2 linked regions of the Pelagicoccus sp. SDUM812003 genome follow. The protein of the gene in region 1 binds, or shares a complex with, the protein of each later gene. Links are inferred from orthologs where the notes say so. Each region holds a gene or a part of one and is shown on either strand. Other genes may lie near its edges.

Region 1 (15,353 bases):
AAGCTTCAGTCAAGCGATTCCATTCAGGTCCTCTACCAACAAGTAGAAGATGCCGTGCGCAACAGGGACTAAACGGGACAAACGAGAAAACCGAAGCCTCTCTTTTGCCGTGCAATAGATCGCCAGAATTCCAACTAGACGCCCAAAGGCGCTCGATAGTCGACCAGCCTTCTATATCTCACAGATCAGCGCCCAGACGTAAGCATTGGATAGAATCTGAACAGAAACCGGATAGATTCCAAACGACTCTGAAACCCAACTGGGAAACGAGACGACCACCAAGCCCATAAGTCGCCTATCAAAAGCGACTTAACAATGGTGCCCAGGGTGGGACTCGAACCCACACGTCCTTGCGGACAGCGGATTTTAAGTCCGCTGCGTCTACCGATTCCGCCACCAGGGCATTGGATGGAGCGTGAAAACCAGCAGAATTCCGTTTCAAAAACAAGCCCCTGATTCACACTTTTCCAAGGCGTTGCTCGCTTCGCTCGGCGACGCCTTCGACATGAGCGGCATGGTTAGACCCGGTACAGTCCCAGTCCAACCCAGCAAAGGGTCTTGCGCGACTCCTGCTTCCTTGCGAATCTAGCAGCGCCGCCAGCCTAAGATGCCCACGATTTCACGAGACCAATCTGCGGAGCTCCCTGCGAACGACCCCGCGAATCGCCCCGCGTTTTTGCGGATCGCTCGCGTTCGCTCCGCCTTGGATTGGATGATAACCAAAGCGGAATGGGAGGGGGAGATCGCTCTCGCGGCGTCGCAGCTGGGATTCAAAGGACAGCGACGTGGCATCTCGCTCCGCAAGGCCCTGCTTAGCTTGCCGCTTCAGCAGAAGTTCGAAGTCATCCTGCAGGCGATGGGCGAAGGCGAGCTAACCAAGCCCACTCACGCGGAATCGAAGCGCCTGGCTCGACATTGGGCCGTCACAAGCTACGTCGCTCGGACAGACTTCGCCGCTCCCTCCGCGAGCCATTGGCAGTCGCTGCGCTCGCTGACCAGGCTTCGAATTGCCGCCAAGTATCAAGGCTACAAGGAGGACCAAAGCGTCCTGTACGGACGCTTCGAGCCGCTGGTCGCCACATGCCTCCCACGCGGTCGCTGGAAAAGCTCGGGAGCCGAGGACGCCATGCAGGAAGGGCGGCTCGCTCTACTGCGAGCCATCGATCATGCGGACCCGAATCGATGCTTCGCCAGCTACGCCCGACACTGGATCAAGCGCGCCATGACGAACTTTGCCATGCGGCAGCGTCTTCCGGTAAAAGCCCCGATCAATCTCATCTCTCAAGCCCTCAGAGGCGATCCGGAAGACTCGACTCGGCGCATTGACGCGCACAGCGAGCTGAGAGAGGCGCTGCGAGCGGGCGTACTGCAGCTCGACTTTCCGCAAAACGAGGCCGAAGCGATGGTGGAAGCTGGACCTTGCCCGGCCGCGTTAGCCGAGGCGAACGACGAACGAGAGCTGGTTTGCTCGGCGCTCGCCCAGCTAACGGAGAAACAGCGACAGGTTATCCAGCTTCGCTACGGCGTCGAACGCCAGGGAGCAGACCATTCGCTCGCGCACGTCTCACGCGAGACAGGGATCACGCGCCAACAGGTGCATCGTCGCGAGCAACGCGCCCTGCAGACCCTCGCCCAGATTCTCCGGGCAGCGCGGGCGGAGAGCCAACCTACCTCGTCCGTCCGATCGCTCGCTGACTAGAGGAAGATTGACAGCCAGCCCGCTCCAGCAAGAGCTTCTCATGGTGGCCAAACGCATCGGAATAATAGGGGGCAGTTTCGATCCCATTCACATCGGGCACATGATCATCGCCCAGGATGCCTGCGAGCAGTTCGACCTCGACCGCGTGCTGTTCATCCCTGCCCGTCAAGCTCCGCTCAAGGCGGCCGACTCCTGCGCGACTCCGGAGCAACGGCTGGCCATGACGCAGGCGGCGACCCGCGAGGATTCGCGCTTCGAGGTTTCAGATATCGAATTCAAGCTCGGCGCAATCAGCTACTCCGTCGCGACCGCTGAAGCCCTGAAACACGAACGCCCTTCGGATGCGCTTTTCTGGATTCTCGGCGCCGACCAACTCGCCCAGCTCCACCATTGGAGGGACATCGGCCGCCTCGCCGAACTGGTTTCGTTCATCGCCTTCGAACGCCCCGGCTCGACGGCAGGGGCAAATAACGATCTGCCGCCACACACAGAGATCCTGCGAGCGAAAGCCCGGGCGATTGACATTAGCTCGAGCGAGATCAGACGCCGACTCAAAACCGGCCTGGAGACGAAGTACTTCTTGCCAGCTCCCGTATTTGATTACATCAAGACCCGAAATCTCTATCGCCAGAGAGACAACACCGAATGAGTACCGAAAAGTCACTGCCTGAAGACGGCCTCGAAACCCTCGCCCTCTGCTGCAAGACCTTGGAAGACACCAAGGCGGAAAACATCGTCGCCCTAGACGTGCGCGAGCAAAGCTCGATCACCAACTATCTGGTACTCGCGTCGGCTCTCGCCGAACCACACCTGCGAGCGATGAAACGAGATCTCGACAAGGCGCTGAAGGAAAAGAAGGTACGCATCCTCGGCGTGGACGAAGGGCCGGAGTCCGGCTGGTCGGTAGTGGACGCTTTCGACGTCATGATCCATCTTTTCGCCCCAGAGACCCGAGATACCTACAAGCTCGAAGCGCTCTGGAAAGACGCTGAGGAACTGGACGTCGAGGCGCTCAAGCAGCAGTTTTCGCTCTAGAGACCGTCCTCCAACTCCCTCGACGCGATCGCGACTCCCTCACAAGACGCGGGGAGCGCTAAAAGGCGTAGCCAAGCGAACTGACAAAGCGGCGGTCTTCCTTGAGCTCCTCGTCCAGGGAATTGTCGTAGCCCATTTCGTAACGAAGCGAGAGGTTTATCGAATTGGTCACGGCGCTGGTCACGGCGGCCGAGAAGCCGAACTCGTAGTTGTCCTCTTCCTCCAAGGGCATGGCGAATCGGAGATCCTGGGTGAAACGTATGCGCTCGGAAAGCCGATAGTCCCAGTCCTGGAAAATGTCCACCAGGTAGATCACCTCCTCTTCACTGTTCTCAAATTCGCGCCAACGACCGCTAGCCCCGAAACCCGCTGACAAGGTCGAATCGTCGCGATCGATGAAACGCGTCCCCAAGCCGAGCTTCTGCTCGAGATTCGAATCGATCAGCTTGATCGCGTCCGCCGAATAGATCGACTGCGATTCGTAGAAGACGCCGGGCCCGATGTCCTTTCGCCACCGCAGCTTCGAAGCGAAGTTGTTTTTGATGACCGAATCGTTCGCCTTGCCATAGTAGTACTCGGCATTGAAACGCAACTGGTCGGATTCCCGATCCAGCAACATGTCCAAGCGATAGTTGAAGTTCGATTGATTCTTGCGCCCAGAGGCGGAGTTTAAGCCGATCTGCAGGCGATTCTCCCAACGCTCCAGAAAGTCCTGCCAATAGAAGCGCGTCCAGCTCCACAGGCCAGTGTCCCCGAGCGAAAGCGACTCGTCCGTCACATCGATGCCATCCCCTTCCACCGTCGCGGGAGAAACGCCGGCATCGCTAGCGGCGACCGCTGCCGTCTCCGAATCGGAGGCCATCAGCAAGTCCTCAAGATTGACCAGACGATTCGCTGGTAGCGAGACCTCGCCGAGATAGTCCACCTCTAGCGAAACGGACTCTTCATTCGCCTGCAATAGCTCTCCAGACAAGGTGTCGCCATTGTCGAGATACACCGTCACAAGCTCAGCCGCCACGGGCGGAACCCATAGCAGTGAGTGAATCGAGAAAATGAATACAATTACCCTACCCATGATCATTAGTGCGATTACTCTACTCGATTTGGAAAGCGTGAGTTGTTCAAACAGTTTCTTTTAAAAACGGCGTAAAGGGCCAAGCATTTACCCAAAATTTCTGCGGCCTAGTACAAAGCGCTAAAGAGCCCGTGGAAATGCGCCGTAGCTCAGGATGTTCGTATCCATATCCAATCCAAAGAACATCAAAAACTAGGAAACATATCATAATGCATAAGAACACATCTAAGAAGGGTTTTACTCTCGTTGAAATCATGATCGTCGTCGTCATCATCGGCCTCCTGGCTGCGATGGCTATCCCAGCGTTCAAGAAGGTCCGTGAAGACTCTCGCCACTCCGCCATGGACAATGACGCACGTCAGATCGGAGCTGCCGCTCAGCAATACATGCTCGAGTCCGGAAACACCTCGGTCACCCTGTCCTACGCTCCAGGCACAGGCGTGGTTGGTGCTCCTCTTGATGACTACGTCAAGCAGATCGGCAAGAACTACACCTTCGACGACAACACTCTCGACGACACAGCCACCTTCTCGATCACTCACAACCTTGGTGGAACCCGCACCTACACGGCTGAAGGCCAGAAGCAGTAGTCAACTCCTTCGATCGTAACAACTTTCGACAAAGCCACGCCGCGAGGCGTGGCTTTTTTGTTTTCCGCTTTCGCCTCAACCAACGTGTCTCGTAGCCGATAGCGAGTAGATGCGCTCATCTGAATAAGCGCCTTCTCCTAAGCTCGCAGGTACCACCGAAATGAGACTCACGTCACTCGCTCTCAGTTCCGCTCTCGCCGCTACGATCGGGTTCCTTCTCTTCAGTCCCGATCGCTGCGAGCTGCTGCTATCCGAGACGGGCTACTGGTTCACTCTGGCCTGCGTCGGCATTTTCACTTTCCACTTTTGGCAGAGCGAAAAACCGAGCTTACGACTTCCAACGAGGAGAACCGCGATTCTCGCAGGCAGCTGCCTGGCGATGGCTGGCCTGATGTTTCTGAGGGAAGGGCCTTCCTTCAAGGTGACCATGGACGAGCCAAACCTCGCCAATGTCGCTATCAGCATGCACGAGCATCGGGATACGCTCATGCGGGAAGCGTCGGCCGACCTAGAGTCGTCAAGCGTCAGCAGTCTGGACAAGCGTCCTTTTCTCTTCCCTTTCCTTGTATCCACTATTCATGACGTTGTCGGGTTCCACCCGCATAATCCTTTCTACCTGAATCTCTTCCTGACCGCACTGCTCCTGTTCACGGCGTTCTCGCTCGTGGCCAAGACTACGGGGAGCAACGCGGCCGGAGCGATGGCCGCAGCCTTCATCGCGTTTCACCCACTGTTCGTCCATTCCTCCAGCGGTGGCGGGTTCGATCTGCTCAACGCGCTTCTCATCGCTCTCTTGATTCATCTGGGGATGCGATTCGCAAGGACTCCAGAGCCGACAAGCCTCAACACGCTGCTCTCCGCATCCGCCTTGCTCGCGTACACTCGATACGAATCCGCACTGTTCGTGTTCGCCGCCGGAGCGATCGTCATTTGGCGATTCTGGCGAAGCCGCGCCTATTTCGTCACCCGATACGCCATTCTCTTTCCATGCCTTCTGCTGCCCATCGCCTGGCAAAACAAATACATCCGGGCGAACCCGGATTTCTGGAACCTGCAGAATCCCGATGAGCCGACCTTCGGGCTGGACTACTTGACGCAGAACCTTTCCGCGGCGTGGCGGTTCTTCATTTCTCCCGCTGGCCAGCTTGCCAGCTCGCCGTTCGCATCCGTCCTGGGTTTTCTCTCCCTCTTATTCGTATCCTATTTAGGGATACGTAAGCTTGTCGAATCCCAGCGAAGGCATATCAACGAGCTGGTTCCCGCAGCGATCGTTTGCGCGTTCACCATCGGGAACTTCGGCATTCTCATGCTCTATTTCTGGGGAAACCTCGACGACGTCGCAGCCAGCCGGCTCGCCATTCCCTTACTCACGGTATTCGCTTTGGCGACCGGTTGGGCGTACCACGCTGGCGGCAATCGAGCCCCAATGCTTCGGGCGCTAGTCGCGGGCGCGATCTTCGCTAGCTGCATCTACAGCTTCCCAGTGACGAGTCAGGCTCGATACACGAAAACGAACTTGCCAAGCCTTCGATTCGAATGGGCGCAAGCAGAACTCTCCGGTCTCATCGGCAAGGACGATCTCGTCGTAGGCGGTCCGACTCGGCTCTGGTCGGCCCATAAGATCCCCGCGATTCCGATTCGCCGAGCCGTGCTCGGCATCGAGCCTCTGAGCCTCCATCTACGCTTAAGCACCTACGATGACATTTTCGTCATTCAACACTTGCACCACGAATTCGCGAACGGGGAAATCGTGCCGACGATCAATGCGGGCAACGACCTTGGACCCGCCTTTAAGCTGGAGCCTATCGCCGAAACGTCAACCTACCCCTTCAACCTCACTCGGCTCAGTCGACTAGTAGCGATCGATCTGCAGGAGGTTGAGAAAATCGGTCTGGAGGCGTACCATGAACGCTTCGGGAAAACGGCCTATCAAACCCATAAGGTAGTCAGCGAGGAAGCTCTAGCCAACTGGGAGGGATCCCTGCCATGAACGCGCCAGACAGCCAATCTTCTCCGGCGGAAACCCGGTCTCGAGCATCCACCCGCCACGCCAACGAAAAGCGAGCGCGGACGGACCACGAGCGCCCGCATCCCGACGGCGACCTGAGCCTGGCGACCTACGACCTTTCCCTGCTGGAAAGCTCGCAAGACAAATGGAAGCGCAGCCCGGCGTTGAGAATCGTCTACCAACATATCTTTCGCGAACTGCTTTCCCACAGAGCAAAGGGCAGGACCTTGGAAATCGGGAGCGGTTGCGGCTTCGTCAAATCGGTAGATCCCGACATTACGACCAGCGACGTCGCTCCTACCCCTTTCTCCGACTTGGTTGTCTCAGCTTACGACATTCCGAGATCCGACCCAGACTGGAGCAACATCGTAGCCTTCGACGTCTTCCACCACCTCACCGAACCCATGCGTTTTCTTCGCAGCGCTTGCGAAGGGCTGAGGCGGGGCGGAAGGATTCTTCTTTGCGAGCCCGCCGCCACCGGTTTCGGGAAGGGGTTCTACAAGGCGTTTCACTCCGAACCTTGCGAGCCGAAATCGATCCGAGCTCCCTACGTTTTCGAACAGCAATCGGGCAGCGCCCTGTTCGCGAATATGGGAATGGGTTGGGCCCTGTTCGAGAGAGACAGGCAAAAAATAGCGCGCGAGCTGAGAGACATGGGCCTAATCTTGAAAACCGTGCGCTACCGAGACCTGCTCGCCTATCCCAGTACGGGAGGCCTGTCCGGGAGGGCTTTCCTGCCTGCATTCCTGCTGCGGCCGCTCTTGTGTATTGAGAAATCAATACCGCAACGCGTCCTACGCCACCTCGCCCTGCGTATGATAATCACTATCGAAAAGATCTGATGGCTTCCTCGCTCAAACCGCATTTCGACGAGGCCGCATCAAAGGATGCGAAGCCGAGGCGTATCCAGAAGACCTTTCACCAGCAGATCGCCGAGCTGCTTCGCTTTCGCATTCTGTCGGACTCGTCGATTCTCGAAGTCGGCTGCGGAAAGGGTGACCTTCTTCCTCAACTGTCGCCAGCTCGCGGACTCGGCATCGACTTCAGCGAAGAAATGATCGCCGCAGCGAAAGCGCGGCACGAGGACGCGAACCTCCATTTCTCCGTAGCTGACGCAGCGCATTTCAATCCTGGAGAAGCCTTCGATCACATCGTGCTCGACTACTTGCTGGGCTACATAGACGACATCCAAAGCTGCTTGGAAAACCTGCTCAAATCCGCCGGGCCACGCACTCGCCTGCATATCACATCTTTGAATACAGTCTGGCGACCGGCGCTGAGCATCGGACAGAAGCTGGGCTGGGTGAGCAAGCAGCCGCCCAGCAACTGGCTCTCCACGCAGGACATCGTCAATCTGCTGGAGATCTCCGGATGGGAAGTCGTCTCCAAATCATGCGAAATCCTGCTGCCGTTCCAGATCCCGATCATCTCACCCCTTCTCAACCGCTTCGCAGCTCGCCTGCCCTTGCTACGGCATCTCGGCTCCACGCTGCTCATCACGGCTCGACCGCAGACCAGCGTAGCTCGCCCGTGGAACCTCTCCTGCAGCGTCATTGTGCCCGCTCGCAACGAAGCGGGAAACATCCGCCCCGCCCTCGAGCGCATCCCCTCTCTGGGCAGCGAAACCGAGGTCATATTCATCGAGGGCAACAGCAAGGACAACACCTGGGAAACCATCCAAAGCGAAGCGTCTCGCTACCAAGGACCGCACACCATCCGCTCCGCCCGACAACCGGGCAAAGGGAAATGGGACGCGGTGCGCCTAGGTTTCGAAATGGCCAAAGGCGACGTATTGGTCATCCAAGACGGCGACCTCACCGCCCCGCCGGAAGACCTGCCGAAGTTCTTCAACGCCATCGCGGACGGGACCTGCGAATTCGCCAACGGCAGCCGCCTGGTCTATCCGATGGAATCCCGCGCCATGCGCTTTCTTAACCTGTTGGGAAACAAGTTCTTCGCCATCACGCTCAGCTTTCTTCTCGGCCAGAACGTCAAGGACAGCCTTTGCGGCACAAAAATGATGCTGCGGCAGGACTACGAGAAGCTCAAGCGGCGCATCGAATCATTCGGCGACTTCGATCCCTTCGGCGATTTCAATCTTCTCTTCGGCTCCGCCTTGCTCCACCTGAAAATCCGAGATATTCCGGTCCGGTATCGAGATCGCTTATACGGCGATACCAACATATCCCGCTTCCGCCACGGCTTCATCCTCTTGCAGATGGCATGGTTTGGCCTGCGAAAGATCAAGTTCGCCGGTTTCTCGAAAGAGCGCCAACCAGAGGAAGTCAAGGGTCAGAGCTAAGCGCCGCCCGCCTCTGCTCCTTCTACGTCTTGGCCACGTAGATGATCGTTTCCGAATCCTCTTCCGGAGGCTCCGAGCCGTAGTCTCCGTACAAGGCGACCTCCTCGAATCCGGCCTCTTCGAGCAGCTGCATCATCTCGTGCGGCAGGCGCCAGATCAGACGCATGAGCGTTTCCTGCTCCTCTTCCAGACGGCCGCTGCCAGACTCGCGTCGATAAACGTTTCGCAACTCCAGCCGCTGAGCCTGCCGATCCAGTTTCCACGACTGAAACGCCTTCAAGCGTTCGCCCGTGGCCTCGTCTCGGCGCTCCCGCCTCAGCTCCAGTCCCCCTTCATCCGCCTCCTCCCAGACATAGTCCCAGGGCAGGTAGATCGGGACCACTACCTGTCCACCCGGCAAAAGATGGTCGCGACAGCAACGCAGGCTCGCAATCCACTCGTCCCGAGTACCCAGCATTTGAATACTGTAGCCGGGAATCAAGATCGACCCGAAACGCCTTTCACCTAGATCGAACGAGCGCATATCCGCCTGGCCGATACGCGCCTCGAAACCGGAGTCGCGGAGCGATCTCTCGCAAATGGACAGCATCGATTCCGAGCAGTCGATCCCCTCCACCTGACGCTCGTCGCGAAGCAGCGGCAGCATCAGACGGCCGGTCCCGCACCCCACATCGAGCACCGGACCGGGGTGGCTCTGAACGATGAGACGGTAGAAATCCACGTCCTCGAAATCGCTCAGCTCATCGAGCAGGTCGTACCACTTCGCCTCCAGACCGCTGTATTGATAGGTTCCTTTCACAAGCGCCGCAGCATGCTCGACCTTTTCCCCTTGAGGCAAGCCCCCAGCGATGTCCTTTCCCGACGCCCCCACCGCTCGTCGGATACCTACTGGCGAGCGTGCCCTAAGTTCCTTATGTAGTTCTCCCGCCTCAGAGACATTCCTCTATAGGTAGGATCGTTCAACCTAATGCAAAACCGCGCCCTCCCCTCAAGCCTGCTCCCGAGGCGGTCGTTTCTGAGGCACACTTCTCTTGACTCTCATTACCCACTAGCGGCCCAAACACCACATGAAGACGCGGATCCTCATCATCGACGAAGACAAGGAGCAACTCTCCACCTATCAGGAAACCCTCGCTCCGAAATCAGCTCAATGGGAGCTCATCTGCGCCGACTCGGCCGGGGCCGGGCTCGAGTCCGCCAAAGCGCAAAGTCCGGACATCGTCATCGTGGCGTTCTCCGTGCAAAAGGAGCACGGCGTGGAGCTGCTCGACGAAATTGAAAAACTGCTTCCCAATTCCCAACGTTTCATCGCCGCCAAGGAAGCGGACAAGCCGAAGCTCGACGACAGTTTCGGCCACGCGTTCCAGTTTCTGCCAAATCCCTGCCCGGCGAATCGCCTCATCACCGAAATCCAGCGCTGCGTAGCCATCGACAGCTGGCTGGGCAATCCAAGGATCAAGGAAGTCGTGGCCAAGATGGGAGAGTTCCCCAGCTTGCCTCCAATGTACCTGAAGGTGGTCAACGAGCTGAACTCCCGAAATTCCTCCGCCGCCTCCATCGCCAACGCCATTTCCGGGGACCTCGCGATCAGCGTGAAGGTCCTGCAGACAGTCAATTCCTCCTACTACGGCTTCGAAGAGAAGATTTCCGATATCACCCAGGCGGTCAGCATCCTCGGCCTGGACTGCGTCAAAAACCTGGTGCTGGCCATCCAAGTCTTCAGCAGCTTCGGCCGCTCCCCCGACCACAAGGCCATCACCGACCAGCTCTGGCACCATAGCATGTCAGTGGCCGTGGCCTCCAAGCGCATCGCCCTCTTCGAAACCGAAGAGGAAAAGCAAGGCGAAGAGGCCTACACCGCAGGGCTCATGCACGATCTGGGAAAACTCATCCTGCTCGACGCCGAGCCGGAGAGCTTCCTCGCCGCTCGCGAGCAAGCCAAGGAAAAGAACCTGCCGCTCTGGCAAGTGGAAAACGAGATCCTCGGCTGCAACCACGCGGAGATCGGAGCCTACGTTCTGGGTCGCTGGGGCATGCCGGCCTCGGTGGTGGAAGCGGTCGCCCTCCATCACGAGCCGATCAACTCCTTCGGCAAGCGCTTCTCCACTCTCGCCGCCGTTCACGTCGCCAACGCTTTGGTCTGGGAACGCCATCCGGGCGAAGCCAAACCCGACGCCGCAGCCGACGAAACCTTTCTCATCGAGATCGGAAAAGTCAGCAGCTGGGAGACATGGAAGGCGGTGGTCAGCGGTCGCGAAGTGGAGCAGCCCAAAAAGTCCCTCTCCCTAAAGAAGCAGCAAGCGGCCAGCGACTCGCCCCGCGAGCGCCCCGCGACCTCTCAGCCGAAGGCCAAAACCGAAAGCGCCTCCGCGGCCCAGGCCCAGAGCGCGTCGGCAAGCTCCGCCTCCTCAGTCGACTCGAACTCCGAATCGCCGGAAGCCAAAGGCAGCACCCTCGCCCCGATCGGCTTCGCCCTCGCGGCCTGCGCCGGCGTAGCGGCCGGGCTCTTCTTCCTGCTCAAGCCGGCGCCTCAGCAGACCATCGAAACGCCGCGCGACGAAGCGGACATCACCTTCGCCGACTCGCTCGAAAAAGCCAGGGACATCGCTGGCGTGACTGAAACCGAAGACGCCCTGCAGGAAATCTTCGATTCCCAGGATCCCGAGATCGAAGCCGCGAAGGCAAGCCCGGACCAGGCCGAGCAAAGCGAAACCAGCATAGCCTCTAGCGATACCTCAGATGCCGAGGAGACGCCGGCCTCGGACACCACTCTCGATGCCGCTGCCGAACCGGTCGAGGAATTCGCCGAAAACGTGGAGCAACAACCTGCGGCATCCCCAGAACCCAAGCTGCCGGAGGCGAACGAGTTTTTCCCGAACGTGCAGCTCGCGGGCATCTTCTACAACGCCGCCAACCCGCTCGCCAGCATCAACGGACGCATTCGCCGGGCTGGAGACGTCGTCGACGGGGTCGAAATCGTACGCATCGAGAAACTGCGCGTCATCGTACGCTACCAGAACGAAGTCCGCGCCCTGAAGCTCAACTAGCGGCGCCCGCCCACCACCACTTTCGGAGCCATAGCGCTCCTCGCACGATAGCAAACGTCGCGAATCCCATGCGGGGTTCGCGACTGTTTTCGTCTCTCAGACACGGATAGCGCTGCGCCGAGCTGCCGCCCGAAAGGCTCCTAAAAGGCGCTCGAATCGACGCTCTCGATCCAGTCCACGTAGCTCGACGCGTTGCCATCGTCGATGAACTCGGTCGTCCCCTCCACGCGGCCGTCCTCCGAATAGAATACCAGAAACGGAATGCCGGTGATGCCGAAGCGCTGGCGAATGCCTTCCACATCGTCGTCGCGACGCGGGATGCCGATCTTGGCCCCAAGGATGCCTTCCTGTTGCAGATAAACGTCCAACGCGTCGCTCTCGTTCAGCAAGGCCTCCAGCTTGTTGCACCAAGGGCACCAATCGCCGTTCCCCTTGAAAATCATCAGCAAGCGCTTCCCCTCTGACTCACGTTTGGTCAAAGCCTCCTCGATATCGGATAACCAGTTCATATTAAGCGGCCCCATTGCTAATCCACCCCCGCCAACAATCAAAGACATTCCGCCCTCGCCCAGCCATTTATCAGGCGCCATCGGACAACTCCTTTTCGCCACGTTGCAAAAAACGCTTGCCGCCCGAGCCAGTCCACGCCTCTCGCGTCAACGCCCCTCCCCGCAAGCCACTACGAAAGCCTCCAGCGAGCGAGGAAAACAGCTGCCGCCAGGGCTGCGTTCAGCGATTCCCCGCCCCCGAAGCGTGGAGCGAACACCCGGGCGTCCGCCTGCTCGGATACCGTTTTGGAGACGCCGCGGGCCTCGTTTCCGATCACCAAAGCGCAGCGATTGGGAAAGACGAAGCCTTCCAGCGAGGTCGCCGCTTCGAGTTCGGTAGTCACCAGCGAAACTCCGAGCGCCTGCAGACGGGCAATGGTCGCAGGAAGGTCCACATCGGTGGCCACTGGCAGGTGAAACATTCCACCCATGCTCGAGCGGGCGGTCTTGCCGTTTTCGAGCTCGGCGCAGCCGTTCCCCAAAACGATCCCATCCATCCCGAACCAATCGCTCGCTCTCACGATGCTGCCGCAGTTGCCCGGGTCGGAAACGTCGTCCAGCAGGACCAGCCGAAGCGGTCCGCTGGCTGGCAGGTCGCGCTCCAGCTCGTCGAAGCTCACCCCCACCGCATCGATCAAGGCCGCCACGCCTTGGGCGCACTTCGTGTCCGAGAGCTGGCTCAGCTGGACCGAGGTCGCTACAAACGCCTCGCTCGACACCTCCACGGCTCGGGTTAGGATGTCCTCCTCTTCCGACGCGCGCCGCGGGTCTTCCTGGTAGATCAGGGCATGGATCCGCCGCTTGGCCTTCAGGGCTTCGTCCAGCAGGTGCCACCCTTCGATCAGAAAGCGACCTTCCGCCTGACGCGTCTTCTTCTGGTGAAATTTTCTTAAGGAGCTAAGCTTGGCCTTGGACAGCGCTTGAGACATACCCGGGAGTAAGATCAAAAAGCGCCCAAGAAAGAAGCAGAAAAAAACGCTCTCGCCGCCTCGTCTCCGTCTCCTTTTATCGAAACCCTCGCACAATGATCGTCCACATCGACATGGATTGCTTCTACGCCGCTATCGAAGTCCGCGATCGACCAGAGCTGCGCGGAGAGCCGGTAGCGGTAGGCGGGCGCAGCTCCAATCGCGGAGTGCTCACCACCTGCAACTACGAGGCTCGGACCTTTGGTATCCACTCCGCCATGCCAACCTTTCAAGCCGTGCAACGCTGCCCGCATCTGGTGGTGCTTCCGGTACGCTTCGAGGTCTATCGAAACGAAAGCCGTCGCATCCGCGGCATTTTTCGGGAGTTCACGGACAAGATCGAGCCACTCTCCCTCGACGAAGCCTACCTCGACCTCAGCCACCGGCCAGAGCCCGCTAGCGAGCTGGCCAGCGAGATCCGCCGCCGCATCCGCTCCCTCACAGGACTGAACGCCTCAGCTGGCATCGCCCCAAACAAGATGCTAGCGAAAATCGCCAGCGATTGGAACAAGCCGAACGGGCAGTTCGAAATCAGGCCAGCCGACATCGCCGCTTTCATGCAGGAGCTGCCCGTATCCAAGATTTGGGGAGTTGGGAAAAAAGCCGCTCAGCGTCTGGCGCGGACCGGCATCCAAACCTGCGGCCAACTCCAGCAGATTGCGAAGTACGAGCTGCAGCAGCGTTTCGGCAAGTTCGGCTCCGAGCTCTACGAGCTTTGCCGTGGCATCGACGATCGACCTGTCGTCACAAACCGGATACGCAAATCCATGAGCTGCGAGCGCACCTTTTCCCGCAATCTCCAAAGTCTCGAGGAACGCATGGAATACGCAGCGGAGATCTTCCGCGAACTCTCATCGGACCTGGCCCGAATCAAAACCGACCGCCCCATCGCCAAGCTATTCGTCAAGTGCAAGTACGCCGACTTCTCCCGCAGCTCCATCGAGCGCAGCGGCTTGCCCTTCGCCTTGGCCGCCTTTCAAGACCTGCTAGCCGAATCCTTCCGAAAACGATCCGATCCCATTCGCCTGCTGGGGCTGGGCGTGCGATTCGTGGACCCGGAAGGCAACGCCCGCCTGCCGCGACAGCTCGAATTCGAGCTCAGCTGAGTCGGTCCTGGGCGCTTACACGCTTGAGCTCCCGAGCAACTCTCTCCATCTAGGGATGACTAAACCCAATCGATCGTGCTCACTGGAAAAAACATCCTACTCATCATCACCGGCAGCATCGCGTCCTACAAGTCACTGGAGCTCATACGCTTGCTCACAAAAGCTGGAGCGACTGTCGAGGCGGTTCTGACCCGTGGCGGCGAAGCCTTCATCACTCCTCTCTCGGTCGAAGCCCTCATCGGAAAGCGCGTGCACACCCAGCTCTGGGACGATCGCTCCTACCAGATGAACCACATCGAGCTCTCCCGACGAGCCGATCTGATCGTCATCGCCCCGGCCAGCGCCAACATCGTTTCAAAACTCGCCAACGGCATCGCCGACGACCTGGCTTCCTCCGTGCTGCTCGCCCGCAACAAGCCGGTGCTGCTCGCCCCGAGCATGAACGTCGAGATGTGGGAGAACCTGGCATTTCAGCGGAACCTGAAACAGATCCAGGCCGACGGAGCCGCCTACGTGCCGCCCCAGGTCGGCATCCTCGCCTGCGGCGAAAGCGGCATCGGCAAGATGGCGGAAGCTGCCACCATCTTCGATGCGGTCTGCGAGCGCTTCAAGAATCAGGCCCGCCTCGCGGGCAAAACTGCCATCGTCACCGCGGGCGGCACCATCGAGCGCATCGATTCAGTGCGCTACCTGAGCAATTTCTCCTCTGGCAAGCAAGGCATCGCCATCGCTCAGTCGCTGGCCGAAAGCGGAGCGGAGGTCCAGCTCGTCGTGGGCAACGTTTCCACCCACCTCCCCAGCCACCCGAACATCACGATCCAGCGAGTGGAATCCGCCGTGAACATGCACGCAGCCGTGCACCAAGCCCTGCCCGCCGACGTGTTCGTAGGCTGCGCCGCGGTATGCGATTTTCGCGTATCCAATATCTCTGACAAAAAGATCAAAAAGGAAAGCGGGTTGGAGCTGAGCTTCGAA
Region 2 (15,209 bases), on another replicon or contig:
TGCTCTTCCTGCTGCTCAATCCCGCCCACAACGAGGACTACTCCACCAAGGTCGGCTTCTTCCTGGCATTCGTCTACCTCCTGTGCGCTGGCGTGCGCCTGGCGCGCTTCAACGTAATCACCCACCCCGCGGTGTATTCCGAAAAGCTGGACAAATCCAGCGGAGACTTCCTAGGGCTTCCGGTGCCGGCCGCGGCTGGCATGATCGCTACCCTGGTCCTCGTCATGACTAAACATGGTCTGGAGCAGCGTTGGGCTATCGCCCTGCCGGTGCTGATGCTCTTCATCTCCTACCTGATGATCAGTTCGATCCGCTATCCCAGCTTCAAGAACATCGGCTGGCAGACTCAGATCCGTTTTCGAACCTTCGTGGCGGTGCTGGCGCTTTTCGCCATCATCTACTTCTCCCGCGAATACGCCTTGGTGCTGATGTTTCTCGGCTACCTCTTCTACGGCGTCGTTCGCCATCTGTTGCGCCTGCGCAAGAAAGGCGAAGGAGCAGATCCCGCCGAGGAATAAGCCTTCCAATAAGTGGCAACAACTCGTGAAGAACCGCGCAATAAGCTGGTGAAATTCGTTTTTTTTTAACATGCGCTTTTTTGCCAGCAAAGAAACCCCACAGGCTTGCACATTTTCGAATCCTTCTTAGTGCTTGAATTCCATTTCTTTACGTCGCTTATCCCCGATATTCACAGAGCATAAGAATACGGCTTATCTTTTTAAATTAATTAACTACTATCCATTGGAATTGTCAGAAACTCCAAAACTCCGCTAACTCGTCCCCAATGAAGTTCAAAATCCACCGCGATCATTTCAGCAACGGTCTCCAACAAGTTCTCAACGTCGTTGGATCGAAGGCAACGATGCCAATCCTCAGTAACGTTCTCATCGAGGCGGAAGGCGAAACGATCTCGCTCACCACGACCAACCTTGACCTCGGAATCTGCGCTCGAATCAAGGCCACGGTGGAGGAGGAAGGCGCGGTGACCTTGCCGGTGAAGCGTCTGGCGACCATCGTGAAGGAGCTTCCCAATAGCGACGTGAAGGTCGAGGCTTCGCCCAACAACCAGGTCAAGATCGCATCCGGTGGTTCGAACTTCAAGATCATGGGCATCAGCCGCGACGAGTTCCCGGCCTTGCCTGAGTTCAGCGACGATCGCTCCTTCACCATCGAACAGGGCAACCTGGCCAGCATGATCAAGAGCGTGTCCTACGCCCAGTCGACCGACGAGACACGCTACATGCTCAACGGGGTGTTCTTCAATTTTCTCGAACCGGAAGAAGGCGCTTCCGGGAAGCTGAGCCTGGTGGCTACCGATGGTCGCCGCTTGGCGAAGATCGACCACGAGATGGAAGTGGGCGAAGGCATGTCCGGCAGTCTGATCCTTCCTGCCAAGACCGTTTCCGAGCTGGTTCGCCTGCTCGACAAGGGCGAGACCTTGAAGATCGCTTTCAACGATCGTCGAGTGGCCTTCCAGATTCATACCAAGGACGATTCCGACGGTTTCGTGGGCGACATCCATCTGGTTTCCAAAGTGGTCGAGGGCAATTATCCGAATTATCAACAGGTTATCCCCAAGGAGACGCATCAGCGCATCAAGGTCGAGCGTGAGCTCTTCCTGCAGTCCATTCATCGCGCCGCCCTGGTGACCACCGATAAGTCGAACCAGGTTAAGATCCAGATCAGCAACAACTTGATGGAGCTTTCCGCGTCCAGCCCCGATTTCGGCGAGTCTCACGAGTCGCTGGCGATCGACTACAGCGGTCCGGACCTGCAGGTCGCCTTCAATCCTCAATTCCTGATGGATCCGCTGAAGGCCTTGGCCAAGGACGAGATCTTCTTCGAGTTGAAGGACGAGGTCAGCCCTGGCGTTTTCAAGACCTTGGAGAGCTTCCTCTGCGTGATCATGCCGGTTCGGTTGACCTGAGCGAGGTCGACCCGAGCGGACCCCGATTTTCCAAGACCCGCTTCTTGTGAGGCGGGTCTTTTTGCGCAGCGGCGCCTTGTTTGATGAAATCAACGCTTCGTGCTGGATCGTAACCCAATCTCAGCGTAGTTTTCAGAGCTTCGTCCTCTTTAGGATTGAGGACGCGATGAACCCGCATTTTGTGCTCAGCCAAGTTTTCTAAAATGGATATTCCGCAAAGCGCCCTTTCTCCCTACGTGGAGTATTTTGTCTATATCTGCATCGGACTCTCCCTCTTTCTCGGGATTATGAACAACCGTAGCACATCCCTGAAAGTGTCCGTATTCAATCGTTGGGCACGCTGGCTGGCAGTGTCGCAGGGCGCAGCCTACCTGGCTTTCGAGGGAAACTGGTTCGAGCGGCCCTTCTGGGTGCTCAGCGTGACCTTCTTCCTCGGCTGGATGCTGCTGGAGACCATTTACACCTGGTTCGCCATCAGCGCCCTTAGTCAGAGCGGACTGGCTCTTTTTCCTCGTTTCAAGGAAAACACCTCGGGAGAGGAATGGCCGGCTCAGAAGCAGCTGTTCGAGGTCAAGGACTGGCTTAGAGGAAAAGGCTTCTCGCGATCCACCGCGGTTTTGGCAGACCTAGGCCACGGGATCCAGGTTCGCTCCAGCATCTTCCAGAGCGAGGACAATTCGATTCGTTTTCAGATCCTCTTCGTGCCGCAAAGCAATGGAGATATCGGCTACTGCTTTTCCTTCGCCTCGGAAACCGAGTCAGGGGAACGCATCGTGACCGACAATCTCTACATGCCCTACGGAGGCTTCTATCCGTCGAGCTGGTACGTGCTGCGCAAGCCTTGGTGCCGCAGCATCGTGTCCCTCTACAAGCAGCATAGGAAGCGATTGAAAAACAGAAAGCTGCAGGCCTTCGACGACGATCCGATCGACGACCTGAACAATCAGCAGCGCGTGCTCGAAAAGACCAATATCGAGGAAGGCTTCCTCGTGCCTCCCCACCTCCAAGAGGAGATGGGCCGCATCACTTGGGAAGGCCGATACCGTGTCTGGAAGGAAGTTTGGCTGCTCAACTATTTCGGTCGCCCGACAGTCTAAGCAGCCGTACTGGGTTTAGACTGTCGAAAGGCGATGTCGGATAAACAGCGGTCGGTGAGAACCGCTGGGCAATAGTCGTTCAGGACTGCTGCGAGGCTTCCGCTTCGATTTGGTCGGGTAGCAGCCATTGGCCGCTTTCGTGTCGACGAGCCCACTTGTCGCCTTGCTCGCCAAGGGCCACAAGATGTATCCAGCTATTGGTTACGAGATCGTTCAAGTGTGGCTGCTGCTGCAAGATGCGATCGATGGTGGCCGGTTCGGCGGCGATGCAGGCCAGCAAGCGGGCGGGCCGGTGGGCAAAGTCCTTTCCGTCGTGCACGGACTGCCAAGGCAGTCCCACCTTGAGGTCGTTCTCGTTGCCAATCGCGACGCCGATGCCGCCCACCACGTTGTGGATGGTCTTTTGACCGCTGCCGTAGGTCTCGTTGTTGGAGGCGGAAGCGAAGTACTGGAGATTGATCCAGCTCCCCACCACCAATGGACCTGCGAGAATGTTCTCGAGCCGCATTCCGTCGGGATCGTTCCCAGCGTCGTATTCGTGCAGGAAGGCCTTGCCCTTCAAGTCGCTCGCTCGGGTCCACGAGCGTGGAGCGACGATGAAGGCTTCGTTTCCGGCGAGCCCCCATTCGGGGCGCACCTGCGACCAGTCCCGACTACGAGCGCGGATTTGCTCGGTATTGGTTTGGCTGGAAGCGATGCCCAGCGTGGCGCGTCGTTCTAGCAGACAGAGGTCGCCCGCCTGTTTCAAGGCCTGTTCGGTTTCAGCCACTTTCGCTCGGCTCCCCACTGGGATGCTCTCCGTGTCGAAAAGCTCCACTTCGTCTGTTGTGGTATTATGGATACCGGCAAGGAAAAGGCTGTCGTCTGGAATCACAATGCCACGGGCTTTCAGACCGCTGCGAATGGCCTTGTCGTTGAGCAGGCTGACCGCTAGGCGAGCATTGACGTCGCCCGCGTTTCCCCCGCAGGCGCCGCAGTCCAAGCTCGAACCGTAGGGATTGTTGGCCGTTTCGCTGCCGTGTCCGCAGATGAGCACGATGGGGGCGACGTTTTCCGTGAGGTTTATTCCTCTCAGAAGGGTTTCCGCTAGATCGAGGCGCTGCTTCTGCCCAAGGGCATCCAGGAACTTTGGCACTAGCTTGTTTCGGAACGAAGGATCAGACTTAGCCAGACTTGGAAAGCTGGCTTTGAGGAGCTTGCTCAGATAGCTCAGGCCGATGGCTTCCACGAAAGTGAAACAAGATGCCGCGGATTCGCGAAAGCGTCTCCAAGCATCACGCTTGCTGGCCGCCTCGCCTGCTTGGCTCTGCAGCGAAATCCACTCGTCGCAGTCCAGGCGCGAAACGCTCGGCGCGGTCTTGACCGGTGGAGCCAGCAGAGCTGGACAAAGCGCCTTGTCACTTTGGGTTCCAGGGATGTGGTGATGAGCAGGAATGCCGAAGAATCCGGCGAAGCCGATGGTTTGGGCGTCCGGCATGACCGACTCGAGGCTGCGGCGAAACCGTTCCGAACGAACGTCGATGCAGAAAACCGCCTGCAGCGAAGGTCGATCCTTCACTGGCTCGTTTTGAGGAACGATCTGGGTTCTCAAATGGTTTTCGACAGAGAGCTCCACTGCCGATTGCCAGAGGAGCCGAAGCGCCAGCTCGACCGAGATCCCGGGCTCTCCGGTGTCGCTGAGGTCTTCCATCAAACTGCGTTTCCAACCGAGGATTCTATCTTCGTCGTCATTGGAATTCAGATACAGGACGAGTTCGTAGCAGAGCAAGATGGCGAGCAGCTGCAGGCAGTTGTCGTCGGATTCGCCACGTAGTTCCCTCTCACGATCGAGGTATCTTAGGTAGCCTGACCAGCCAGGCAGCTCGAGGAACGCCCGCTCCAGAATATCGGCGCAGCGTTCCGCGGGAATCTCTAGGCAGGCAATCACATAGCGAATCGCCTCCGTAGGACTATCAGGAATCGAAGCGATGATGCCCTGCACGTTTTTGAGCCCATGGTAGGAGAGGTTGCGATCGATAGCGGCAAAGCGTCTCCAGCCCGAGAACAGCGACTGTTCTTTCCAGGGAGAGCTCCAGATAGATTGTCCGCGGTCGAAGTGAGCGGCGCACCACTTGCCCGCCTCCTGCTTGAGGACATGGTTCCAGCGCGTGCCCTCTCTTCGGTCGAGATAGGCGCTGAAGGTGCCGATCTGAAACTCCGGATAGTCCGGCTTCTGATAGGATGCGGTCAGGCGGATCGACGTGTCAGCGTCGAAGCGAAGGTCGCGCTGCGTGAAGGCTTCCCGAATGGCGGGCGACGCGAGGTCATGGGCTTTTTGTAGGCAATCTTTGGATACGTGACCGTCGGTATGCTGTTGGTGGAGATAGTCGAGCGCAGGCAGCGGATAGTCGCCGTGCGAAAGCTTCAAATGGCTGGATGCCTCCCAGATAGGTCGATCGGCGTACCCGATGAATGGGTTTACGGCGACGAAGTGAGTGAGCGGCCATAGTGGGGCGATGGTGTTGATCGCCTGCTCGATGTCGCTTTGCAGGTTGTGATTCGTTTTCATGAGTGAAAGGCGTTGGAACAGTTAGGCTTGATCAGGATGAAGGCGGAGGAAACGGATGGTGCGGTCCGCGATTGTGTTCAGATAGAATCCGTTGAAGGCATGCACATAGAGTTTCGATACCCAGCTGTCAGGTCTCGCTGCTTTGGATAGGTTTTGTAGCAGTATCGTAAAAATGAATACGCAGAAGATAATTCCGGCTAGCGTTGCGTCGAAAACGGAGCTGGTGAGAGTATGCACAGAAATTTCAGGAGCTACCCACCACGCTGCGAAGTTCGTGAGCAGGAGATAAGCGCTTCCGATAGCGGCGGCCGAGAGGAAGCCGTTGGCAGGGCGCTGTGTGGGAGATTGATAGAGCAGCTGTATCAGAGCCGCGGCCAGCACCGCAGCGAATACGTAGGCGCCTGGCTTGCTGTCGAATCCGCCAGACAGCGCGACAAAGAGACCGAGAGACAGCAGGAATCCCGCTGCAGCTGCAGCGACCAGCTTGAGCGGAGTCCTAGGCTCTGTATTTGCTGGAGCGCTACGGGTTTCAATGGCGCGCACGCTCGACCCGGAAGAGAGAAAACTGTGCGCCTTGTAAAGCGAGTGGGCTACGATATGCAGCAGCGCCAGGTGGAAGGCGCCGAGCCCGCACTGCATCAGCATGAAACCCATTTGGGCCACGGTAGAATAGGCGAGGCTTCGTTTGACGCTGGTCTGCGAGAGCATGACCAACGACCCGAAAGCCGCTGTGATCGCTCCGGAAAGGGCTAGCAGATGGAGTGGAGCCGATGTATCCGAAAATTGGTAGAATGGCGCGAAGGTGATGATAAGGATCCCGCCTGCGTTGACGATGCCGGCGTGCATGAGGGCCGAAACGGGAGTTGGTGTTCCCATGGTCTCAGGTAGCCAGGTGTGGAACGGGAACTGCACCGACTTCAGGATCGCCGCCGCTGCGATGAGCCAAGGAATGTAGCTAGGAAGGACCGTCTCCTCAGCGCGCAGGGAATAGAAAATCTGCTCGAAGCTTTGACTGCCAAAGGCGAAGTAGGTCCCGCTGAAAGCGATGGCCAATAGCAGGTCGCTGATGCGACTAACTAGAAATTTCTTGCGAGCGGAGTACCGGGTGCCGCGTCGGGCAGGATAGAAGACCAGAAGCTGGTGCAGGCAAAGGCTTGTCGCGATCCAGGCGACGAGAAACTGAGCCAGTCCCGGGGCCATCACGAGAGCGATCACGGAGCCGAAGGTGGCGCACATCCACTTGGTGAAACGTCCGTGGTCCGGCTCGCCTGCGAGATAGTGCTTGGAGAAACGCAATATGATCGCGGCCAGGAAAGTGATGAGAAGCGCTAGGGGGATGGACAAGGCATCGAATCGCAGACCGATCCACTGATCGCGCGTCACGGATAGGAGTACCCCTTCTCGCCCGGCCACAAGCCAGGCAGCTCCAGCGAGTAAAGTAAGCGCGAAAGCGAGCCACCCATGGCGCTCCCCGAGCGAAGCGGCCCGCAGCGGGTTCGCGTTCAGCCGAGCTGACGAAGCGAGAAGCCAAATCAATAGCGAAATGGTGGAGAAGGAAGCTCCGATGAATAGGATGTTGTCCATGCGACACAGTGTACGCGATTGACATTTATAAATCAAATATAAGTATTATAAGAAATCGTTCACTTTTATAAAACCATAGGCCTTGGATGACTCAGCTCAACTATCACCACCTCAGGTACTTTCATGCCATCGCGCGGGAGGGCAGTCTGACCAAAGCGGCCGATCGGCTAAACGTTTCGCAGTCCGCTTTAAGCATTCAGCTGAAGAAGCTGGAGGAGTCGCTTGGCTGCTTCTTGTTCGAGCGCGAGCACAAGACGCTTTCGCTTACGGAGGAGGGGCGCATGGTGTTGAACTATGCGGATGCGATCTTTCGCACGGGCGAGGAGATGCTGGCCACGCTGCACAACCGCGGCGGGCACTACCGCAGCGTGATTCGAGTCGGAGCGGTGTCTACTCTTTCTAAGAACTTCCAGATCACCTTCCTCAGCGACGCCCTCGACGATCAGGAGGTGGAGGTGGTCATCTACTCGGCTAACTTGCAGGAGCTGATCGGCCAGCTGAAGGCTCACACTCTAGATATCGTTTTGTCGAACAGCGCCGTGCCAGCGGAGGTGGAGCCCATGACCCGTACGCAGATCGTGGCTGAGCAAGCGGTGAGTCTGATCGCTCCTCGGGACTATGAGTTCAAGGTGGATTTTCGTTTTCCCCAGGATTTGCAAGGGGCTCCGGTGGTGCTGCCGAGCCGCGAAAGCAGCCTTCGCTCGAGCTTCAACCTGCTTTTGGAGAAGGCGGGAATCGTGCCTCTCATCGCGGCGGAAGCCAATGACATGGCGACCTTGCGTTTGATCGCTCGCGAGGTGAACGCTATCACTCTAGTGCCCCCGATCGTGGTCTTGGATGAGCTTCGCAGCGGCGAGCTCAAGGAGCTTTGTCAGGTACCGAATCTGAGGGAAACGTTTTACGCCATCACCGCGGATCGCCGCTTCCCAAACCGATACGTGCAGCGTCTACTGGACAAGCCATGGCAGGGCGGGTTTGCGGTCTAGCCGCCGATGTACGACATCTCCACCTTCTTTTTTCGCTCTGCGGGAACGCCTTTGTGTCGATCTTCTGAATACCGATCGTGCCGTCCCAGCCAAATACGCGACAGAAACTGAAGCAGTTCGTCGTCGCTGACTCCGCTTCGGATCTTTTCCTTTAGGCTGATGCCGCTTGATGCGAAGAGACAGGTGTAGAAGTCTCCCTCCGCCGATATGCGGGCTCTGTTGCAGTCGCCGCAGAACGGATTTGTAATGGAAGTGATGATACCGAATTCGCAATCGGTGTCGTCGAAACGGTAGCGTGTCGCTACCTCGCCTCGATAGCTCGGATCGACAGGCTTGAAGGAGAACCGGCTAGCGATCGTATCCAGAATTTGCTTAGCGGGAACCACTTCGCCGAGCTTCCATTGGTTGGTTTCGCCGACGTCCATAAACTCTATGAAACGCAGGGTGATCTTGCGCTCGCGGAAGTACTCGGTCATTGGCAGGATGTCGCAATCGTTCATGCCGAGCTTCGCTACCATGTTGACCTTGACGGAGAGTCCAGCTGATTGGGCGGCGTCGATTCCATCGATCACCTTTTGCGGGCTCGAGCTTTGGCCATTCATCGCGGCGAATCGATCCGTATCCAAACTATCGAGACTAACGTTTATTCGTTTCAATCCAGCGTCCTTGAGCTGCCCAGCCAGGCGAGGGAGCAGGACCCCGTTGGTGGTGAGGGAGATGTCTTCGATCCCGACCTCCTGGGTCAGTTTCGAAATGAGCACGGGGAGGTCTCGTCGCAGCAGCGGCTCTCCGCCCGTGATGCGGATTTTTTTCACGCCCAGCTTGACGAACGCGTGAGCCAGCCGAACGAGCTCCTCGTAGCTCAACAGAGCGGATCGGGGCAGGAAGACGTGGTCCGGACCGAAGAGTTCGCGAGGCATGCAGTAGGTGCAGCGGAAGTTGCAGCGATCCGTCACCGAGATGCGCAGGTCGCGAAGGGGGCGTCCCAGTTTGTCCGTTATTTGGCTCATTCGATCGTCTAATATGAAGCAAGCGGAGCGTCAGGTAAAGCGGCAAGCGAAGGCCTGAGCTTAGCTGCTGATCTAGAGGCGCTTACTTTAGCGATCTGAGGATCTTGTCGGATTCCGCCTTGAGGGCGCTGTGCGCGTCGTCGTCCAGTTTCTCGTTCGCCAGAAGCTCGCGTCTCAGCCAATCCAAGGCGGCGGCATGGGCCCGGCGCTTGATGCTTGCTCGAGTTCCTTTGAAGAAAAGCTTCTTGGCCCAGGTGCCGCGGGGCGAGTGCAAGCCGAGGTAGATGGTGCCGACCGGACAGTTTTCGTTCCCTCCGTTCGGACCGAGGTAGCCAGTGGTGCTGAGGGCGAAGTCGGACTCCAGCTTTTCCGAGATGCCGACGGCCATGGCGATGGCGACCTCCATGCTGACCTCGCCGTGCTGCTGCATCATCTCGGCGGGTACGCCCAGTAGCTCCTCCTTGCTGGAGCTGGTGTAGGCGATGAGGCTGCCCTTGAAGAAATCCGTGGCGCCCGAAAGGTTGGTGAGCTCGTCGGAAACCATTCCGCCGGTGCAGCTCTCCGCGATGGCGAGGGTGAGTTTCTTTCGCTTCAGCAGGTTCGCAACCGTCTTCTCCAGAGAATCGTTTCCGCAGGAGATGAAGTTTTCGCCGAGCAGCTCTCGGCATTCGTAGGCGATTTCGACCAGCTCGTCGTAGCGATCTACCGTATCCGAGTATCCGATACGGAAATCGACCATTCCCAGATGGGCGCAGTAGGCGACCTGCAGGCCCTCGCGCTTGTCGAATACGGGCTGGAGCAACGTCTCAAGGGAGGACTCCCCCACTCCCGAGGTGCGAAGCTGGATGTGGTTTTGCTCGCCGCCCAGGATATCCTTTTCACGCAAGCGCGGCATGACCTGATTCTCGAACATCGGCCGTAGCTCCCCTGGCGGACCCGGCAGCATGACGAGGATCTTGCCGTCCTTTTCCAGCCAGATGCCTGGCGCGGTACCGTTTGGGTTCTCCAGCGCTTCAGCGTTTTGGAAGCGATAGGCCTGTTTCCGGTTGTTTTCGGTGAGCTCGATGCCGAGCGCCGCGAAGCGATCTTCGATGGCCTGCATGAGGGTCGGGTCGAAGACCAGCGGTTCGCCGAGGCATTCGGCGATGACTTCCCTAGTCCGGTCGTCTACAGTGGGACCCAAGCCTCCGCTGGTGATCAGGACGTCAGACTTCTCCCAGTAGTGCTTGAAATGCTCCTCGATGTCGGCCGGATCGTCGGAAAGGGTGAGGTTCGCGTGCATGGTGGCACCCGCTAGCCGAAGCTGTTCTCCGATATAGGTCAGGTGGGTGTTTGCGGTCAAACCCAGCAAAAGCTCTTCGCCTAGAGTGAGTAAAATGATTTTAGAAGCGGAGACCATCGATGATCTTAACGATTCGCGATGGAATCGGATTGGTTTCTGGGCATAATTAGAATGAATTCACTTTGAGACAAATGCCAACCTCTGTGCCGAGTAATTTGAAGGAAAAGGTGCGGCGACTGCCGGATCGCCCTGGGGTCTACTTGATGAAAGATCGTTTAGGGTCAGTGATTTACGTGGGAAAAGCCAAGAGTCTGAAAAAGCGCGTTTCCACCTATTTTCAAGCTTCCCGTCGCTTCGCCGACCAGCCGAAGATCCGCGCTCTGGTGCAGATGATCCGCGATTTCGAGATCATCGAGGTGAAATCCGAGCCGGAGGCCCTGTTGCTGGAAGGCAAGCTGATCAAGAAATGGAAGCCGAAGTACAATACGGATTTCGTTGATGATAAACGCTTTCTGCTGGTGCGAGTCGATATGACCCGGGATCTGCCGCGCTTCACTCTCGCTCGCTTCAAAAAAGAGGATGGGGCCCGCTATTTCGGACCGTTCGCTCACGCCCAACATATTCGAAAAACGTTGAGCGAAATGCGTCGCCGCTTCGGCATCCTGCTCGGCGATGCCAGCCCTAGGCGTTTGGAGGACGGCAGGTTTCGGCTTTACGACGACGTACGCTCCGAGATTTACGGCCATGAGAACGTGGTCACGGTCGAGGGCTATCTGGAACGGCTTGAGGAGGCGTGCCAGTTCCTGGAAGGCAAGTCCCGCGAGTGGCTCGAGGAGCTGAAGGTCGAAATGGCGGAGCAGGCGTCCGCTCGCAACTACGAAAAGGCCGCGGAGCTTCGCGATATCGTTTTCTCGCTAGAGGCCTCGCTGAAGAAGACGCGCAAGTTCAAGCGCGAAGTCCAGGTTCCGAATACGGGTCAGGAGAGCATGGCTCTGCTGGGCAAGGAGCTCCAGCTGGCAGAGTTGCCGCGCGTCATCGAGTGCTTCGACATCTCCCATATATCGGGCACCTTCGTGGTAGCGTCCATGGTTCAATTCGTAGACGGAAAGCCGAACAAGACGGGCTATCGCCGCTTCAAGATAAAGAGCTTCGAGGGCAACGACGACTTCCGCTCCATGGAGGAGGTGGTAGGCCGACGGTATCGCCGCTTGAACGAAGAAGGAAAAGGCTTTCCCGACCTGATCGTGATCGACGGGGGACGTGGGCAAGTCGGGGCCGCGATCAAAGCCTTCCTCCTGCTGGATCTGGAGCCGCCGCTGGTGATCGGTCTAGCGAAGAAGCACGAGACCATCATTTTCGCCGACGAGCGCCCTCCCCTGCAGCTACCGCTGAACCATGCGGGACTCCAGCTCCTGCAGCGCTGCCGCGACGAGGCCCACCGCTTCGCCAATACCTTCAACGCGGACCTGCGCAGCAAGCGTATCCGCGAAAGCATACTGGACGACTTTTCTGGTCTCGGTCCGAAGCGCAAAGCCAGCCTGCTCGACGAATTTGGAAGCATCGACCGACTTAAGGCAGCCTCCATCACGGAATTGAGAACGGTGGAAGGCATCGGGCTCGAAACCGCGACGCGCTTGAAGCGGTTTCTGGACGAGCACTATACGCGATAGAACAGAGCTGCTCGAATCGATCAGTCCTTTAGCAGATCTTCCACGGCGTTAGCCAGATAGAGGTAGAGGCTGCCCATCGGTATCACATACTCGTTCTGACCCCAGAAGAACGGCCAGTCGCTCTTGTTTTCCGGATAATCAGGAGGGAGAATCAACACGCCAGGGACCACTCCTCCAGGTATGAAGGAGAAATCCGCCCGATTCGCCCCGTAGGCCACAGTCTGAGAATTAGCTCCGACTCCGGATACGAACGAGTAGTTGGAATCTGGATGCACGCCATGCAGATAGTCGATGCTGCGGAAAACGGGATTGGTTTCGATCAAATCGGGAAACGATTTGTGGAGGGCGTAGTTGGTAATGCCATACCGGATGACGGCTCCAGATCCGGCCCATCCCCCTCGAGTGATCGGGACTCCATACGGGTTTTCGGAAACCATCTCCTGGGCATTTTCCTTGTACTCGATGGCAAGTTCGCGAATGCGGTCACGGTAGTCGCCATCCATGAAGGGAATGGCTTGAGCGAGTATGAAAGCATTGAGAAAGAAACGCTCTTCCACCTGCGGGACCAGCTCCCTTATCGCATCGCTATATTGAGCATCTCCAGTGCAGATGAGCAGCTCGACTGCCGCTTTCAGCTTTTCCTCCTCCAGTCGCCCACCAGTGGTGTTTCCGACGCGAAACAGGTTTGGCTCCCGGCCGCTTTCGTAATCCCAAACCGATTTCGCTGTCTGGAGGCATTCTTGAGCTAGGGACGCATTGTGGGAGTCGAGAGCCCTGCTGGCGGCGGCAAGGGCGGCGGCTGAGCCGTAGTTGAGCGCCGAGGTATTCGTAGTGAAAGCCCATCGATCGTCGAAGCGGCTACTGTATCCATTTTCCTCGATTGGCGCCGGTTCGTTCGGCGTCGGATCCACGGTGGATGGCAGGTATTGCTGGCCCACAGTGCGCGAGGAAGCGATCGGATCCAAGCTGGGATCGTAGATCAGTCCATCCGTTTTGGTGATGCCGTCACCAAGATGCGGATACTGATAAAGGTGACCCGATACGATGCCCGGAATGGCATGTCCTACCGCTCGGTGCTGGGCGATCAGGGCCAGGGTGCCGTGCTCGATCTGCTGCAGGATATCCGCCGCTCCGTCCGGGCGCTGGATCTCAGCGTACTTACGGGCTTGGCTCACGGTTGTATTGTCTCGTTCCGGTCGAAATTGCTCCCAGACGTGAACGAGTAGCTGCACCGTGGAGTACTGCGACTGAGTTCGAATGTCGTAGTCTCCTGCGTCGTGCCACCCGCCGTAGTTGAGACCGGGTATGTGTTCGAAGGGGGCGAAATCAGTATCGGTGTCCTCTCCATGAGCGAAAAGATCGAAGTGCTCGTAGTTGGGCGGGGCTTGCAGAGCGTCGTCCAAGTGGTCCGCTCCGTGCCATACGCGATAGGCTTCTCGCACCTTCATGTGATCCATTTGCACGGGGAAAAAGACGTCGAGCGTAAGGTGCCAGTTTCCCTCTTGAGCTTTTTTCGAGATGGGAAAAGCGTTTGTTTTCGTATCGCCGTACTCGATACGATAGAGCCCTTCGTCCTGCGCTGAAGAAAAGTCGAATTCCAAATAGCGATAGCGCAGATAGCGTCCCCAAGACGTTGGCGCTCGCCGTGCCACCAGCTCTTCGCTGCCATCGGAGTTCACTCTGAGAAGACTGACTTCCGACGCGGGTTCGTCGTTGCTGTCGAGTTCGATGATAGCTCGCTTCGGCTGATTCGGGTGGTAGCCAACCTGTGAAAATCCGATCACGGGCTCGCGTATCCAGTTTTCTAATCCGCTAATATCCAACTCCCATTCGGCGACCTTTCCGGACTTGCCACCTGGCAGGAGGGAGCGAGTGACATACCAGCCATTTTGAGCTTTCGATCGACCGTCGTAAAGGCGCAGGGGTTGATCTCCTTCCACCACTCGGATGCGAACCCGCTGCTTCGAATCGGCAGGGGCCAAGACAAGCTCGTTTCCCTCCGCTATGGGGCTTGGCTCGGTCAAACCGTTTTCGCTTGTGATCATTTGGGCGGACGGATGTCGGGGGAAAAGTCCGGGCTCCCCGTCCATGATGTAGGATTTACCGAAATAGGCGGCGGGGAGGAACTCCATGTTGAATCCTGCCTTTCCGACCAGATGCTCGGGAAGCGCCTCGTCGAGATGAATGCTGGCGAGAATCTTGCCAGCCTCCGTCTTCACGACCACGCGATAGCGAAGCTCATGCTCCGGGTATTCGAGCAGGGTCGTGATGGTTTGGGTCTGGTGATCGATTTGCCGATCCACCAAGACCCCCATGCCATCCCATTGCTCCGGCGTGGGAAGAAGCCGAAGGTCCCCATTGGTCGCGGTTCGCTCGCCGTGGTGGATGATTTCGATGCCGCTCGTTTTGGCGTCGAAAAAGGTGCCGCCTGGAGGATTGCTGAATGCCAGGACGTTCACCCCGGGTTTTTCGAAATAGGATTCTTCGTTGAGGGAATAGGGCTCCTGGGCGAACAAGGTTGGAGCGGCGCAAAGCGCCAGCAGGGAAAGCGAGGCGAGTAGTCTTGGGGCTAGTGTCATAGATAGGGAAACGGTATCCCAATCGCCCGACAAATCAAATGGCTCGGCGTTCGACGTCCACCGCTGAGCGCGCCTAGCGTCTCGCTGCTTCAGGCCAGCAGTGCGCTATATAGATAGAGCTTTTTCATCTGTAGGTCGATAGCGAGCGCGAGCTGTCGAGCGAAGAGAGAAACGCTAATATGGAGCTGCGGTGCGCTGGATCCTTGTATGTAAAGAAAGGATAAAGAGTAGGCGCGTGGGCATCGCTCGGTCTCACTCCGAGATCTTGATCTGGATCTGGTAAAACGATGTTTTATCGAAATCGAGTATCCGCCAACGAAGCAACGAAGTTCCGTCGCCCAGAGCTCGCTCGCTTTCCAAGACCAGCGCTGCGGGTTTCCAATCCTTGAGATCGATCGAGGCGTGTACCGTCTGCGTGTAGTCTGGCGCGGCGAGATTTCGTCGATGGGCTAGGTGGAGAGAGCCTTGATCAAGAAAGAGAAATGGGGCGAACGCTGGCCCACTACCGCCGAAGGCGTGATTCGCC

What was found.
Region 2: the proteins of dinB (region 1) and dnaN are in contact, whole or in part, in a solved structure (PDB 1OK7), measured with the Escherichia coli proteins. The link is inferred for Pelagicoccus sp. SDUM812003 from one-to-one orthologs.

The regions. Positions count from the first base shown.
Region 1 is NZ_JARXHY010000006.1:172,272-187,624, reverse strand. Bases 12,423-15,353 are described here. They hold dinB (DNA polymerase IV), read left to right. Parts: upstream 12,423-13,328; coding sequence 13,329-14,378; downstream 14,379-15,353. Other genes in these bases: coaBC (bifunctional phosphopantothenoylcysteine decarboxylase/phosphopantothenate--cysteine ligase CoaBC), read left to right, coding at 14,454-15,353; QEH54_RS10525 (RNA methyltransferase), read right to left, coding at 12,436-13,233. In the rest of the region: QEH54_RS10590 (tetratricopeptide repeat protein), read left to right, coding at 1-72; QEH54_RS10580 (sigma-70 family RNA polymerase sigma factor), read left to right, coding at 608-1,699; nadD (nicotinate-nucleotide adenylyltransferase), read left to right, coding at 1,740-2,348; rsfS (ribosome silencing factor), read left to right, coding at 2,345-2,734; QEH54_RS10565 (DUF481 domain-containing protein), read right to left, coding at 2,793-3,752; QEH54_RS10560 (prepilin-type N-terminal cleavage/methylation domain-containing protein), read left to right, coding at 4,019-4,399; QEH54_RS10555 (glycosyltransferase family 39 protein), read left to right, coding at 4,560-6,389; QEH54_RS10550 (hypothetical protein), read left to right, coding at 6,386-7,249; QEH54_RS10545 (glycosyltransferase), read left to right, coding at 7,249-8,709; QEH54_RS10540 (class I SAM-dependent methyltransferase), read right to left, coding at 8,732-9,580; QEH54_RS10535 (HDOD domain-containing protein), read left to right, coding at 9,777-11,756; QEH54_RS10530 (hypothetical protein), read right to left, coding at 11,897-12,265. UniProt on the Escherichia coli protein: Poorly processive, error-prone DNA polymerase involved in translesion repair and untargeted mutagenesis. Copies undamaged DNA at stalled replication forks, which arise in vivo from mismatched or misaligned primer ends.
Region 2 is NZ_JARXHY010000010.1:107,406-122,614, forward strand. Bases 69-2,855 are described here. They hold dnaN (DNA polymerase III subunit beta), read left to right. Parts: upstream 69-784; coding sequence 785-1,927; downstream 1,928-2,855. Other genes in these bases: pssA (CDP-diacylglycerol--serine O-phosphatidyltransferase), read left to right, coding at 69-518; QEH54_RS14410 (hypothetical protein), read left to right, coding at 2,131-2,855. Also shown: more of pssA, read left to right, coding at 1-68; more of QEH54_RS14410, read left to right, coding at 2,856-3,024; QEH54_RS14415 (DUF2309 domain-containing protein), read right to left, coding at 3,104-5,572; QEH54_RS14420 (proton-conducting transporter membrane subunit), read right to left, coding at 5,594-7,156; QEH54_RS14425 (LysR family transcriptional regulator), read left to right, coding at 7,243-8,142; GTP 3',8-cyclase MoaA, read right to left, coding at 8,139-9,152; QEH54_RS14435 (competence/damage-inducible protein A), read right to left, coding at 9,235-10,551; QEH54_RS14440 (excinuclease ABC subunit UvrC), read left to right, coding at 10,626-12,104; QEH54_RS14445 (glycoside hydrolase family 9 protein), read right to left, coding at 12,125-14,683; QEH54_RS14450 (lamin tail domain-containing protein), read right to left, coding at 14,936-15,209. UniProt on the Escherichia coli protein: Confers DNA tethering and processivity to DNA polymerases and other proteins. Acts as a clamp, forming a ring around DNA (a reaction catalyzed by the clamp-loading complex) which diffuses in an ATP-independent manner freely and bidirectionally along dsDNA.